2 regions of the Salimicrobium salexigens genome follow, and region 2 is predicted to be linked to the other one. Evidence: predicted binding sites of a transcription regulator. Region 2 holds the regulator's gene; the other holds the start of a gene.
What was found. Region 2 encodes Rex, which represses fermentation and respiration genes when NADH is low (regulators of the CRP and FNR family bind a similar motif). Its sites were predicted from a motif close to TTGTGAAATATTTCACAA; they were not measured.
Positions count from the first base shown of each region.

Region 1: a site for Rex is predicted at 4,419-4,436, ahead of cydD (thiol reductant ABC exporter subunit CydD). Genes of this name have one in related genera too.

Region 1 is NZ_FTOK01000007.1:91,806-99,673, forward strand. Features, by position in the region: gene BW931_RS09885 (MBL fold metallo-hydrolase) at 1-829, opposite strand, end outside; gene cydC (thiol reductant ABC exporter subunit CydC) at 963-2,672, opposite strand; gene cydD (thiol reductant ABC exporter subunit CydD) at 2,669-4,399, opposite strand; gene trxB (thioredoxin-disulfide reductase) at 4,572-5,525, opposite strand; gene BW931_RS09905 (Bcr/CflA family efflux MFS transporter) at 5,669-6,877, shown strand; gene BW931_RS09910 (dimethylarginine dimethylaminohydrolase family protein) at 6,940-7,794, shown strand.
Region 2 is NZ_FTOK01000015.1:2,152-10,019, reverse strand. Features, by position in the region: gene BW931_RS12615 (MDR family MFS transporter) at 242-1,630, opposite strand; gene BW931_RS12610 (redox-sensing transcriptional repressor Rex) at 1,760-2,389, opposite strand; gene BW931_RS12605 (ABC-F family ATP-binding cassette domain-containing protein) at 2,518-4,452, shown strand; gene tsaD (tRNA (adenosine(37)-N6)-threonylcarbamoyltransferase complex transferase subunit TsaD) at 4,754-5,788, opposite strand; gene rimI (ribosomal protein S18-alanine N-acetyltransferase) at 5,785-6,225, opposite strand; gene tsaB (tRNA (adenosine(37)-N6)-threonylcarbamoyltransferase complex dimerization subunit type 1 TsaB) at 6,229-6,912, opposite strand; gene tsaE (tRNA (adenosine(37)-N6)-threonylcarbamoyltransferase complex ATPase subunit type 1 TsaE) at 6,893-7,354, opposite strand; gene thiL (thiamine-phosphate kinase) at 7,351-7,868, opposite strand, start outside.

The DNA.
Region 1 (7,868 bases), on a different contig from region 2:
CATTCTCTCTCAGGTATCCGGATACTTTTTCAAATAGGCGGCTCTCCATCGCTTCCGCAGAGTCCTCCTGTCTGAGAGTTTCCACAAATACGGAAAGCCAGTCTTTCACCTGACTCAGTGCTTCCTCGGGCTCCTCCGTCATCCCGTAGTGACCGAAATAGAGACGTGATGGTTTCATGTGACGGAAACGCTGAATCTGTGCCGTCATCTCTTCCGGATTGAACTGGTTCGGAGACGTGGAGGGCAGATAAAAAGTCATGCCTTCTACCTGATGATATCTGATCCCGGCCGTATCTCCGGTGAAAATACCGTCGGTCACGGGGTCATAGATACCGAGGTGATGTTTGGCATGTCCTGGTGTATCAAAAAATTTCAGTTCCCTCTCATCATCTATCATGAGCACGTCTTCTTCCCCTTTTTCAATCACTTTCTCCTCCGGAACGGGATGAATCGGTGCGAACAATCGGTCGAAGTCCTCACCGTAGACGGCTCTCGCTCCCTTAATAAGCCGGGACGGATCCACGAGGTGGCGCTTTCCTTTCGGATGGACGATAAGTTCTGCATTGGGACAGGAGTCAAGCAGCAGTCCCGCTCCCCCGGCGTGATCCAGATGAACGTGGGTCACAATAACATATTTGACATCCTCAAGAGAAATACCGAGCGAATCGAGGCCCTCTCTGATTTTTTCGACCGAAGGAGCCGGACCGGTTTCAACCAGAGTCACATATTTGTTGTTAAGAACGTAAGTACCGGTTCTGCCTTCAAAGCCCATATCGTATCCGTCAATCAAATACGTGTCGTGTCCTAAATTGACTGGCTGTTCATTCATAGTAATCCCTCCTCTCCCCATACTACTAAAAAATGGATTCCTTTGTAAGGGCTTTCCTGACAGATGCTCCTATCTCCCCATGCCGGTCACGTAAAAAAAACGCCTCTCTGGAGGAAAGGCGTTTTTTTCCATGTCAGCCGATAAGCGTATTTTCGAGCTGCTTCATTCTGTAGAAGTACCCTTTCCATTCCATAAGTTCCTCATAACTTCCTTTTTCTATCACCTGTCCCTGTTCAACGACGACGATGTTATCCATCTGCTCAAGCCCTTTAAGATTATGGCTGATAAGAATAACCGTATCATGAACCGCTGTTTCCCAAAAGTCCTGCATCAGTTCTCTTTCGGTAAGGACGTCCACCGAGGAAAACGGTTCGTCAAGAATCCACGTACGGGCCGGTTTCAGGTAAATCCTGGCCAGCGCAAGCCGCTGTTTCTCTCCGCCCGACAAGTTCCCTCCTTTTTCCTCTACCGGATGTTCAGGGGACAGATGCGGCAGTTTCACACGCTCAAGCACTTCCTTCATTCTACGGTCATCGGCGTCTTCATCGGCAAGAAGAAGATTATCTCTGACCGTTCCATAAAAGAAATGACTTTCCTGTAAAATGGCGTTCACTTCTTTCCACACGCTTTCCTGACTCACCCTCTGCATGTCTTTATCCTGTACTTTAATCCGTCCGGCTTCGGGCACGTCCATAGAAAGAAGGAGCTGCTGGATCGTCGACTTCCCTGACCCGCTGGCCCCGACGATGGCCGTTTTGGAGCCGGCAGGAAAAGAGATGGTCGCATCCTGAAGTACAGGAGTCAGACTTTCCGGAAAAGAGTAAGTTACATTCTCCATGGAAAAAGAAAGCGGTCCGGATGGTTCGAGGGAGACATCTCCCGAGTGCCTGCCGGTCTGTCCGGGAAGGGAGAACAGGCGCTCCGCTGCGTTTCTGTTATCTTCCAGATGCCTGGGCACGTTCGCCATAGGACCGGCATCTTCAAATACCATGAGAGAAATCATGATGAACATGGCAAGGAAAATCCCGTCCAGCTCCCCGGCTCCGATCTGCCAGACGGAAACGAGAACAACAGCCCACGTCGCTGTCAGAGAAGCCAGCAGATTCCATCCTTCTCCGCCAGCCATCTGCAGCTGCTGCCGTTCATGAGCAGCTTCGTATGTCTCCATCGATTCCCTGAGATCGGCCTCTGTTTCCTCCTGTTTCTGATATATCTTCAAATCACGGAAGCCGTACAGCCACTCTGCAAGCTTCGTGGAGAGAATGCCACGACCTTCTCTTACGGAATATTGGCTCTTCCGCTGTTTCAGTGTAGCTATGAACGGAATCACCACTCCTACGATGACCAGGCCGAGAAAGAATAGGAGAGCGAGCATCCATGAGAAAAAAGTAGTGAAAATGATAGTGCTCAAAAACACGATGAGAAGCACAATCGGGGGATAATAAACCCGCAGGAAGAAGTTCTGCAGGCTCTCCACGTCCCCGATGACCCGTGCGAGAAGATCCCCGCTCCGGTATTTCCGGAATATGTGGGGCACTTCGGGCTCAAGCATTTCAAAAAATCGGGTCCGGATATGACTTAAAATCGTGAAGGTGGCCCGGTGCGAAAACAGCCGTTCCACATACCGCCCGAGCGCTCTTGTAAAACCGAACAGTTTCACCATGGCGATAACGATAATGAGCGTATACAGAGGCGGAGCGAGAGCAGCTTTTGAAATCAGGTATCCGCTGGCGCCGAAGAGCCCCACTGTCGTCAGGCCGGCCAGCACCCCGAAGACGATGGAAAACCATATATCCTTCTTTTCTCTTGCTACAAGAGCCAATACAGTTCGCAGTTCCTTCATTGCACTTCCACTCCCTGGCTCGCCGTCGTCATCCGGCGGTATTCATCCACGGTGCCGAAAAGTTCTTCATGTGTTCCCTGACCTGCCACACGGCCGTCTTCCAGAAACAGAATTTCATCCGCTTCCCGTATAGTATGCAGGCGGTGGGCCACCGTAATCGTCGTTGCGTGCTGCGACAGTTCCGTCAGTGATTCGCTCAAAATACGTTCCGTCTCCAGGTCCAGCCCGGTTGTAGGTTCATCGAGAAGAACGATGTACGGATCTTTCAGGAATGCCCGGGCGAGCGCCAGCCGCTGTTTTTCTCCTCCGGAAAGACCTCTTCCCCCTTCTCCTAACGGGGTATTCATCCCGTCTTCCAATCGCTGCGTCAACTCGTAAAGACCTGCTTTTCTCAAGGCGGTCTCCACTTCTTCCGGAGAAGGCCGTCCACCGGCTCCGATAATAATATTTTCTTTCAATGTTCCCGAGAAGATGTAGGGATCCTGGGAAATATAGCTGACGTGATTCATCCATTCATCCTCACGATACTCATGCAGGTCCTCCTCTTCCACCTCGATCGTTCCTTCTTTCACCGGCATCAGTCCGCTGATCAGGTGTAGGAGCGTCGATTTTCCGGAACCGGTCCGTCCGGCAATTGCAAGGTTTTTCCCCGGCGTAAGGTCTACGCTGACAGGTCCGGTGTGAAACCCGTCTTCTCCGTAGCGATACGTTACGTCACGAAGCACGATATGAGGCGGATGGGATAATGGAAGCTCTTTCTCCCCCCACTGTATCTCGTCTTCCGGTTTATTGATCTCCTCAAAAACCTTCGACGCTGCTCCCATGCTTGTCCGACCTGTATGAAAAGCGAAACCGAGCTGCTTCAGATAGTTATAGAACTCGGGCGCGAGAATAAGAATGAAGAAAGCTGTGAAAAAGTTCATATTTTCAAATATGATCAGCTGCAGAGCAATTTCAAGAGCAATGAGGCCGATGCTCAGCATAGAAATGAGTTCCAACATGAGGGAAGACACGAACGCCGTTTTCAGCACTTCCATCGTCGCATCCCGGAACCTCAGACTGCTGGTTTCAATCGTCTCTTTCTGTGCTTTCGCTTTACGGAACAGTTTCAGCGTGGTCAGGCCCTGCAAAATATCGAGGAATTTTCCGGACAGTTCATTCATTCCCTCCACTTTCTCCTCTGACTTCTCTTTTGTTTTCATCCCGATGATTATATAAAAAAGCGGAATGAACGGCGAAGTGGCCAGGATGATAAAAGCGGAGTTCAAATGGATAACTGCAATCGTGACAAAAAGGAAAAGAGGTACGATCAGTGACTGGATCACCTGAGGCACGTAGCCGCTGAAATAACTGTCCGTCTCTTCCACTGCATCCATGAAAACGCTCACCCGCCGCCCGGCTTCCACCTGTCCTGATTCCCCGACGGATGCTCCCGATATTTTGTGAAGCAGCCGTTCTCTCATCATACGTTTGGCTCCAGAGGCCAGCCGGACCCCGGTGCGGGCTATCGCAGTACTGACACCCGTACGGATCCACAATACTCCGAGCAGGAGTGTCAGCGGTACGAGCACAGCCGACAGACCTCCCCCTTCTACAAAAACGCGGTCCACGATTGTAACGAACAGATACCCCTGCCCGATAATACTTACAGCCAGCAGTAGGGCAGCGAGAACAATCACCGAAACTTTTTTCCACTCTTTTTTCAACAGCAGATTCCATTCTTTCATTCCCGTTACCGCCTTTCCAACGTGAATCATTTCACAATTAATTATACGCGATACAGCAGGGAATTTAAAGAAAAGCAGTTCTTCTTCATGGACCTATAAAAAACCGGCCCGGGAACGTTCCATCATTTAAGATGTACCGCCTCCGGACCGGTTCAGTGCTCTGTTTTTTATTTTACGATAAAGTCTGACTCCAGTCGATAACTGCTTCGCCTTCCAGAAAACGTTCGGCGTCCATCGCTGCCATGCAACCTGTACCGGCAGCTGTAACCGCCTGACGATACTTCGCATCCTGCACATCACCGCAGGCGAATATACCATCTACGTTCGTATTGGTCGTTCCGGGATCCACGAGCAGATACCCTTTTTCATCCATGTCCAGTTTTCCTCTCACGAACTCCGTATTCGGATTGTGACCGATAGCTACGAATACTCCGTCCGTTTCAATGACTTCTTCTTCTCCTGTATCGTTATCCTGCACTTTGAGTCCACTTATCTTCAGACCGTCCGACTGCATTTCCACCGGTGACTTATTAAGTGCCCACGTTATTTTTTCGTTGGCTTTGGCACGGTCCTGCATGATTTTGGAAGCTCTCAGTTCGTTGCGCCGGTGGACGATCTGCACTTCCCTTGCAAACTTCGTCAAAAAGTTCGCTTCTTCCATCGCGGAATCTCCGCCCCCGACTACAACCAGTTTCTTATCGCGGAAAAAGAAGCCGTCACACGTAGCGCAGGTGCTTACGCCTTTCCCTATGTTCTCTTTCTCCCCGGGAATTCCGAGCATTTTGGCGGAGGCCCCGGTAGAGATAAGCAGGCTTCTCGTTTCAATATCCTCCATACCGTTGATTTTCAGTTTGAAAGGGCGGTCGGAAGTATCCACCTCTTCCACCCATCCTCTTTTGAATTCGGCTCCGAAACGTTCGGCCTGTTTCTTCATATCATCCATCAGCTGCGGACCCATAATACCGTCCGCAAAACCGGGGTAGTTCTCCACTTCCGTAGTCAGGGTAAGCTGCCCTCCCGGTTCCGGTCCTTCGATGACCAGCGGTTCCATATTCGCGCGGGCCAGGTAAATCGCTGCTGTAAGTCCTGCAGGTCCTGTGCCGAGTATAACTGTCTTATATGTCATAAATGACCCCTCCTATAAATCTTCCTACTCCCCCATACCCTCCTCGGTAGAAAAACATTCATTTTTTTATGGGTAAGGGTTAGCATATTGTGACACAGAGGTATAAAATGGAGGGATATAACGACAAAAGAGGTGTTCAATCCATGTTACATAATCCGACCGGAAAGGAACGTTTCGGCCTGGCCCTTCTGCTTGGAATGCTGGGGATTATGGGGCCGCTCAATATAGATATGTATTTACCGAGTTTCCCGGGAATCGCCCGGGACCTCGCGACGACCGCTTCCATGGTCCAGCTGAGCTTAACCGCCTGCCTCATCGGACTTGCGATAGGTCAAATCGTTGTCGGCCCCATCAGTGATGCTTCGGGCAGAAAAAGACCGCTCACAGTTTTCCTGTTTCTGTTCGCTATCGCATCCCTGCTCTGTGCGCTTGCTCCGAATATTTATATTCTCATCATCGCAAGATTTCTCCAGGGATTCACGGCCTCCGCAGGAGTCGTCCTGTCCCGTGCTGTCGTCCGTGACGTGTTCGACGGGAGGGAGCTGACGAAATTTTTCGCTCTTCTGATGGTCATCAATGCTACAGCACCGATGATTGCACCGATGGCCGGCGGAGCGATTTTATGGTTCCCTTTTTCTTCATGGCACACGATTTTTTACTTTCTCTCCTTACTCGGCCTGATTATCGTATTTACCGTGACGTGGAAACTGCCGGAGACGCTCCCGAAAGAAAGAAGGATCCCGAGTTCCGTCGGTGCTTCCGTAAAAACGATCGGGCGGCTGCTCGTGGATCGCTCCTTCATCGGCTACGCTCTCACAATCGGCTTCGTTCACGGAGGAAGCTTCGCCTACGTATCGGGTACACCGTTCGTTTATCAGGGGATCTACGGAGTGAGTCCCCAAGTGTTCAGTATCCTGTTCGGAATTAACGGGCTTGCCATTATTACAGGGAGCTTTCTGATCGGACGTCTCGGAGGGATCATCCACGAGCGGAAACTGCTCCAGACCGCCGTCATTACTGCTGTGGCTGCGACGTTTTTTCTCCTGATCATGACGATCACGAAAGGACCTCTGCCCACTCTCGTCATATCCATCTTCATTTATATGACTTGCATGGGGATGGTACTTACCAGTACTTTTACCCTGGCTATGGAGAAACAGGGGCACCGGGCCGGGAGTGCAAGTGCCGTACTCGGCATGCTTCCTCTCCTGTTCGGGGCTGCCGCTTCACCGCTCGCCGGACTGGATGAATCGACAGCCGTGCCTATGGGGCTCATTCTGTTTTCGACTTCCTCACTCGGCCTCGTTACTTTCTTTACGTTAGCCCGGCCTTACGCAGTCAAAAAGGTCTGAACGTTTGACAGGAAGCCCGAGGGGGAAAACAGAGGTACCTTAACTCAGGAGGAGAAGAGCTTATGGAAGAAACTGCACCCCACTCCCGTGTAAGCTGTACCAACGAATACGGCTCTTTAAAAAAAGTGATTGTCACCCCGCCCGATTATATGAAAATAACGGAACCGATCAATGAAACACAAAAACACTATAAAAATTCGAACATAAACCGGGAACGTGCCGCCGGTGAACATGCCGGTTTCCTGGATATACTGCGAAAAAACGGAGTTGAAGTCCTTGAGTTACCGGCTTTCCCGGATCTCCCCGAACAGGTTTTCACAAGAGATGTTGCTTTTGCTGTCGGAGAAAGGCTGGTCCTCGCTTCTATGGAAGAACCCGTACGTCAGGGCGAATCCGAAAGACTGAAAGAATGGCTTGATATGTACTCCATCCCTTATGAACGTTCCCCGGACGGTCACATTGAAGGAGGCGACGTTCTCACAGACGGGGACGTTATATGGGTGGGACGTGCCAAACGTACATCCAGCGACGCAGTGAAAGATTTGAAGAAGAGGTTCCCCGGCTATTCGGTCGAACCCCTGCCGCTGGAAGAAGACATACTTCACCTCGACTGTGTCCTTTCCATCCTGGATCAGGAAACTACCATCGTTTATCCTCCCGCTTTCTCAGAAGGGGGACTCCGGAAAATTAAAACCCGGTATCCGGTTACGATACCGGTCACAGAGAACGAACGGTTTTACATGGGACCTAACATCCTGTCTCTCGGAAACCGCACCGTAGTCAGCCTCCCTTTCCAGGAAAGAATGAACAACGAATTACGTTCACTCGGATTCCACGTTATCGAACATGATTTTTCGGAAATCATTAAATCAGGCGGTTCCTTCCGCTGCTGCACCCTGCCGCTGATCAGAGATTGAAAAGGCGCACCCTGCTTACCCCTGAATTCCTGCACCCAGTGTTTTCATAAAGGGGCAAAGTTGTCTAGAATGTA
Region 2 (7,868 bases):
ATCCCACGCCTTCGCTATTATTTATTGCCTGTTTACCCGGGAGTTCCGGGCGTGTCCATATAGAGATTGTCTGTATCATACCTACTGGTTAGTATGTTCAAAATATTAAGATAATTGTAACAGAATATTGAAGTTTTTCAAGTTAAAAGTCACCATCCGAAAACTGATTTATGGAAATTCTCTCCATAAAAAATAAGATGACTCCGCCGTGCTGGCGAAATCATCTTATGCAGGTATATTCTTAATCATCCTGTACGCCTTTCATGAAGAATGCGAACGGAAGAGCTATGAACAGTACGGCAGAAGAGACGAGGAACGCTTCATTCAGCGTCTGCAGTGTCGCTTCCTGCATGTTCGTACCGACAGCAATCTGAGCCCGGCGCACTTCGTAATAGATCGAGAAGAAAACGATACCGAGCGAAGAGGCGATCTGCCGGATAATGTTGTTCATGGCGGACCCCTGGGCGACGTATTCATCAGGAATCGCGTTCATCCCGGTCGTCGTAGCCGGCATGTTACTCATGCCCATCCCGGCTCCGCGGATCGCATTCAGCAGTAGAATCCACCAGAACGGACTGGACGTCTCGAGCATCCCGAGTCCGACGGTTGAAATCCCCATAATCGCAAGACCCGGAGGAAGAACATATTTCGGCCCTTTTTTATCAAGGAGTCTCCCCCCGAAGGACATAAACACCCCGCTCATAGCTGCCGCCGGTAAGAACAGGAGCCCCGTCCATACTTCGTTCAGACCGTATACGTTCTGTATGAGAAGCGGCAGCAGAAAAATGCCCGAGAAGAGACCGATGGAAGCCGACGACGTAATCAGTATCGATATGGCGTACGTCGGCACTTTGAACACCGACAGATTCAAAAGCGGCTGTTCCTGACGTATTTCATACCGGACGAACACGAATATCAGAATCAGCCCGGTTGCGACAATACCCAGGTTCAGCGGTTCAAAAAGAATCTCCGGTGTACGTCCCCGTCCGAGGGCGAACAGTATCCCCCCGATTCCGGAAGTGACGAGCAGAAATCCGATGAGATCGAACCGTTTCTCCGGATCGCTCTCGGTCTGTTCCAGAAATTTCACAGACAATAGGAGTCCGATGAGACCGAACGGTATATTCACCGCAAACAGCCACGGCCACTCCAGCACCTGGATGAGCAGTCCGCCGACGGTCGGCCCGATTGCCGGCGCCACCATGGCCGCAACGCCGTAAATTCCGACGGCCAGTCCCCGCTCGTTTCTCGGGAACGAGTTGAATATAAGCGCCATCGCAATCGGCATCATAAGACCCCCGGCAGAGCCCTGGATCGCCCGGGAAGCGATGACCATGCCGAGGGAGCTGCTGAAGAAACCGGAAGTGGAACCGACGAGGAACAGAGTGAGACCGACGAGATAGACTTTCTTCTTCCCGAACCGGTCTCCGAAATAGCCGGTGAGCGGCATCGTCATACCCATCGACACCATGAAAATCGTCAATATCCATCCGGCTCCCACGGCAGTCGTATCGAATATTTCGATGAAGCGCGGCAGAACCGGATTTAACATACTATTGTTCAAAATGACGGTGAACGTCCCGAATAATACGGAGACGACGACCAGCCATTTTTCAGGTATTTTCGCCATAGTTTATCCTGACCTTTCGAATATCGAATTATTATTGACTATACCCTGCGTTTCACGAAAAGAAACTCTTCCAGGAAACGATAATAAAAAGCCCGGGGGAAGCCCCGGACCTCTCAATAGAGTAGTTGGTTACAGCGGATAATGCTTCAGAAAATAAGCAAGTGACTGCAGTTCGACAGACAAATCGATGTGATGCACGCGTACGGTAGGAGGAACGGAAATTCGCGCCGGTGTAAAGTTCAGAATCCCGGACACGCCCCGCTCCACCAGCCGATCCGTAATCCCCTGAGCTTCCTGGGACGGGACCGTCAGAATGGCCACCGACACGTTTCCCATCTTTTCTTCCAGATCATCGATATGAGCGACCGGCACACCGCCGATTTCCGTGCCGACGAGCCGGTCGTTCGCATCAAAAGCTACCACTATTTTCGTGTTGTTGTTTTTCATGAAGTTGTAGTTCAGAAACGCCGTTCCGAGATTCCCTACCCCGATCAGCGCGACTTCGGTCGTCTCATCCTGGTCGAGCGTTCTTCTGAAAAACTGCAGCAGATGTTCCACATTGTAGCCGTAGCCTTTTTTGCCGAGCGCTCCGAAATAAGAAAAATCCCGGCGTATCGTCGCAGAGTCCACTTTGACCGCGTCGCTCAGTTCCTTTGAAGAGACCCGCAGTTTCCCCTGTAAGTATAAGTTATTGATGAACCGGTAATATAAAGGCAGGCGTTTCGCCGTAGCCTGGGGGATCTTCATTTCATCACCCATGTCTCCTCCTCCTTCTTTCTCCTGTTCTATAGTTTATCAAAAAACGTGATGGATTTCACAAAGTTAGCACCTTTTGTTGCCCCTTCTGCTTTGTATGAGATACACTAAATAAGTCGAGGTGAAAAATTATGATACTAATGCAGCTGAATCAATTAACGAAGCGTTTTGGAGCTGAGTTAATTTTATCCGATATCGATTTGGAAGTACAAACAAACGACCGCATCGCCATCGTCGGAAGAAACGGAGCGGGGAAATCCACCCTGCTTAAAGTGATGGCCGGAGAGATGGGATATGAAGAGGGGAACATTTTCCAGTCCAAGGAGACAAGCGTCGGCTATCTGGAACAGCATAGCGGACTCGAGTCGAACGGAACGATCTGGGAGGAGTTCTCCCGCGTTTTCGATCATCTGAAGAATATGGAAGACAAACTGAGAAAAATGGAAAGTGAGATGGCGGACCCCGATCATTTCGCTTCTCCGGAGGAATACCAGGACTTTCTCGAAGAATACGACCGCAGGCAGAACGAATTCCAGATGGCCGGAGGGTACCGGTACGAAGCGGACATGAAAGCCGTACTGCAGGGACTCAGTTTCCCCGAATCCATGTGGGACCAGTCCATCACTACGCTGAGCGGCGGACAGAAGACGAGACTGGCACTCGGAAAACACCTGCTCACGAAACCGGACGTCCTCATTCTGGATGAGCCGACGAACCACCTGGATATCGACACGCTCACGTGGCTCGAGAACTATTTATCCTCCTACCCGGGTGCTGTCGTCATTGTCTCCCACGACCGCTATTTTCTCGATAAAATCGTAAACACTGTATACGAAGTCGCCCTGCAGCGGGTGAAGAAATACACCGGCAACTACAGCGACTATCTGAAGCAGAAGGAAGCGGACTTCGAACAGGAAATGAAGCAGTACGAGAAACAGCAGGGTGAAATCAAGAAGATGGAAGATTTCATTCAGAAGAATATCGTCCGGGCGACGACCAGTAAGCGGGCGCAGAGCCGGCGGAAACAACTCGAGAAAATGGAGAAAGTCGAAAAGCCGAAAGATGACGCGAAATCAGCAAAATTCACTTTTCAGATCGACAGACGGAGCGGAAATGATGTACTGAAAACGGATAATCTCGGTTTCGGTTATCCGGACAGCGATTATCTGTTCCGTGACGTGAGTCTGGACGTTTCCCGCGGAGATTCCATCGCTCTGATCGGCCCGAACGGCGTCGGAAAATCGACGCTTCTCAAACTGCTTACGGAAAAACTCAACCCGAGCCACGGCGATATTATGCTCGGTGCGAATGTACAGATCGGCTACTATGATCAGGAACAGAGCGAACTGAACCGGAAGAAGATGGTGCTCCATGAACTGTGGGACGACTACCCGATGGAAGATGAGAAGGATATCCGCACCATTCTCGGGAACTTCCTGTTCACGGGAGAGGACGTGCTGAAACCGGTGACCGCTTTGAGCGGCGGGGAAAAAGCCCGCCTGTCTCTCGCAAAACTTATGATGCAGAAAGCGAACCTGCTGATTCTCGACGAGCCGACGAACCACCTGGATCTCGACAGTAAAGAGGTCCTCGAAGCCGCTCTCGTCGACTATCCCGGAACGCTTATCTTCGTCTCTCACGACCGTTATTTCATCAACAAAATCGCCACGCAGATCGTGGAGATGCAGCCGGAGGAGACGCGCACGTTCCTCGGGGACTATGACTACTATCAGGAGAAAAAACGCGAGGAAGCGGAACTGAAGGCTATTGAAGAAAGAGAAAAAGGGAAACCGGAAGCAGCCGCTTCCACGGAAGGGAAACGCTCCTTTCAGGAAGACAAAGCCGCTAAACGGGAAGAACGGAAGCGCCTCCGCCGTATTGAAGAGATAGAAACCGAAATCGAGAGCTGGGAACAGAAAATCTCGGACAACGATGACGAGCTCTGCAAACCCGAAGTATATCAGGATTCCGGGAAATCAGGAGAACTGACGGAAGAAAACAGACAGGCAGAGCAAAAAATTGAAGCACTTATGGAAGAATGGGAAGAATTGCAGATCGAAGAATAAAAACAGGCACCTGGGGAGAATTCCTGACTGATTCTCAACAGGTGCTTTTATTTTATGAATAACTTTATCCCGAATGTTATCCACAGATAAACAGTATTTACACCAGTTTTCAACAGGTTTATCAACACTATCCACAGGAAAAACGGCAGTTACCCACATTTTTTATCCACGTCACCATTCCCGATTTTACGGTTTTCCACTTCATTCATCCACACTCCCTGCACATTCCTGTGTATAAGTGTGCAGTCTATACGAAAAAAACCTGCAGAAACGTAGTGTCTCTGCAGGCAGACGGTTTTCCTCAGTTCCGTCCTCTTTTCCCGTATTCCTCAAGGTCCAGCCCCGGATGAGCGTTCAGATCCCACCCGGCCCGGTGCCCCTGTCTGTAAGCGACAGCCCCGGCCGCAGCGATCATCGCCGCATTATCCGTACAGAACTTCAACGGAGGGATAAGCAATTCCTGACCCGTCTCCTGGAATGTTTCCAAAAGTCGTGCGCGGAGGCCGCTGTTGGCAGCCACCCCTCCGGCTACGATCACCTGTTTCACTCCGTAGGCTTCGGCTGCTTTTTTCGTTTTTGTGGATAACACTTCTACCACACTTTCCTGAAAGCTAGCTGCTACATCCTCCGGTCGGAATTCCTCACCTTTCTGGCCTGCATTGTGAAGCTTGTTGGTCACTGCAGACTTCAGGCCGCTGAAACTGAAATCGAAAGATCCCTCTTCCAGCCAGGCTCTCGGGAAATCGATGACCGGCTCCCCGGCAGCTGCCAGTTTGTCGATTTCAGGACCGCCGGGATAAGGGAGCTTCAAAAGACGGGCCACTTTGTCGTACGCTTCCCCGGCAGCGTCGTCCCTTGTCTCACCGATGACTTCGAAGTCGTTGTGCCCTTTCATAAGGACGAGTTCGGTATGCCCCCCGGATACGACGAGTGCAAGCAGAGGAAATTCGAACTCTTTTTCAAGCCTGCTGGCATAAATATGACCGGCGATATGATGGACACCGACGAGCGGCTTCTGTCTGGCGAAAGCGATGCCTTTGGCCGCGTTCACTCCGACGAGAAGTGCACCCACGAGACCCGGGCCTTCCGTCACTCCGATCGCATCCATATCATCAAGAGTCATTCCGGCCTCCTGCAGTGCCTCCTCGAGGGTTACCGTAATCTGTTCAATATGATGCCTCGAAGCGATCTCAGGGACTACACCGCCGAAACGTTTATGACTTTCAATTTGGGAAGCCACCACGTTTGCCACGAGTTCTGTTTCATTTTTGATGACGGCTACTGCCGTTTCGTCACAGCTTGTTTCAATAGCCAGCAAATACTGATCGTTATTCATAATTTCACCCACATAACTAAAGCATCTTCCCCGTTATCCGGGTAATAGCTTTTTTTTATTGCGCCCGGTTTAAAACCGAAGCGGCGGTACATATGCTGAGCAGTAGTGTTCGTCACACGCACTTCAAGCGTAATTTGAAGGACTCCCGCCTGTTTTGCGCGGGCCATGACTTCTGCAAACAGTCTCTGCCCATATCTCTTCCCGCGGGACTCCGGATGAATGGCCAGGTTTGTAATGTGTGCTTCTTCATAAACGAGCCATATCCCGCAGTAGCCGATTACTTTTCCCTTATCCTCTATAAGAAAGTATACGGCGTAAGGATTGTATTCCAGTTCTTCCAAAAACGTATCTTCCGGCCACGGGTCCGGAAAAGTCGCCCGTTCCACCTGCACCACCCGACTTATGTCCTCCGTCGTCATTCTTCTGACGCCACCCACCTGCTACTTCTCCTTTTGTCTGAGCCATTTCTGTTCAGCTTCCGGCAGGCGCAGGTAGTTGGGCATAAGTGTATGGAGCGAAGAGGCCGGTTTTTTCATGGCTGACAGAGCCAGATACGACGGTCTCGCATAGCGGTGGGCCGCTCCCGGAAAAACAGCCCGTTCTCCGAGCTCCTGTTCAATCATTTCACGAAAAGCAGATTCGTCCTGACTGATGAAAAGAACGGACTGTTTCATGTCGTGCAGCCGTTCAAGCCACGTCTTCATATCTATATTCTCTTCTTCCATCACTACATTCATCTCTTCATCATAAAGTCCCGTATACACACGACCCCGTCTGGCGTCAAAGAACGGGCAGATAAGGCCTTTGAAAAAGGTCCCCTGCCTTGCCAGTACTTCAAGACTGGAAACGCCGACGACCGGGATATTGAGAGCAAAAGCCATCGATTTAGCTGTAGCCATCCCGATGCGCACGCCAGTGAAAGACCCCGGCCCGTGCGCTACGGCAATCTGATCCAGTTCATCCGGAGACGTGTCCGTTTCCCTCATCATCTGCTCAATTGCAGGCATAAGCCGTACGGAGTGATTCTTTTTCACGTTCGTCACCCATTCACCCACGACTTCGCGGTTTTTGATGACCGCTACTCCAAGCACGTAGTTCGAAGTATCAATCGCTAATATATTCATTAGTTATCTCCTCACAGATCGTTTCAAAATGGGAAGAGCGCGGGGTGAAGAAAAAGGATCGTGCGTCTTCCCCTTCATAACTGACTCTGATGTCCAGCCGCTCTTCGGGTAAAAAATCTTCTATATAGGAAGCCCATTCCACTACGGTTACGCCGGAGCCGAAAAAGTACTCCTCAAATCCGAGGTCCTCTTCCGTATCCTCCAGACGGTAAGCGTCCATGTGATAAAAAGGAAGGTCCCCGGCATATTCTTTAATAATGGTAAACGTCGGACTGTTAATTGTTTTTGTCACACCGAGTGCTGCTCCGAGAGCCTTAGTAAACGTCGTTTTTCCGGCACCGAGATCTCCTTCCAATGTGAGCACGTCCCCGGGCTGAAGTTTCCCCGCGAGAAAAGCAGCGAGTTCGCCCGTCGTTTCCGGGCTGTTCGATGTTATTTTCATAACCGTTTCCTTCTTTCCTTCAAATGAGTATAGCCTGTCGGCTGCAGCGTTTCTGTACCCTGAGGGCTGTGGAGAAGAACTTCCGGAAGGTCAGAAGCACTCACTGTACCGATGAACGTAAGGCGGATATCCAGTTCCCGGGCTTTCTCGAGGAGCGCTTCTTTCTCCCCGGGTGCCACCGTTCCAAGCAGTTCAAAGTCTTCGCCGCCGCTAAGTGCCCATTCTCCCGCCTGGTCCGGATACCGATTCCTGAGTTCCTCACTCACCGGAACCTTTTCTTTCTGAAGGTGCAGTCTTACCCCGGAAGCAGTAGCAATTTCATTCGCCTCACTCGCTATCCCATCGCTGATATCGTTGAGACAGAGTCTGGAAAGAGAAGTGAGGCCAGCTGCAAATTCGGCTTTCGGTTCCGGATATCGATGGCGAGCGATAAGATGGCCGGACACGGATTCTCCGGGGTTCATCAGTTCTTCCAGTCCTCCGCGCGAGTCTCCGAGCGTCCCGGTGACGAAGA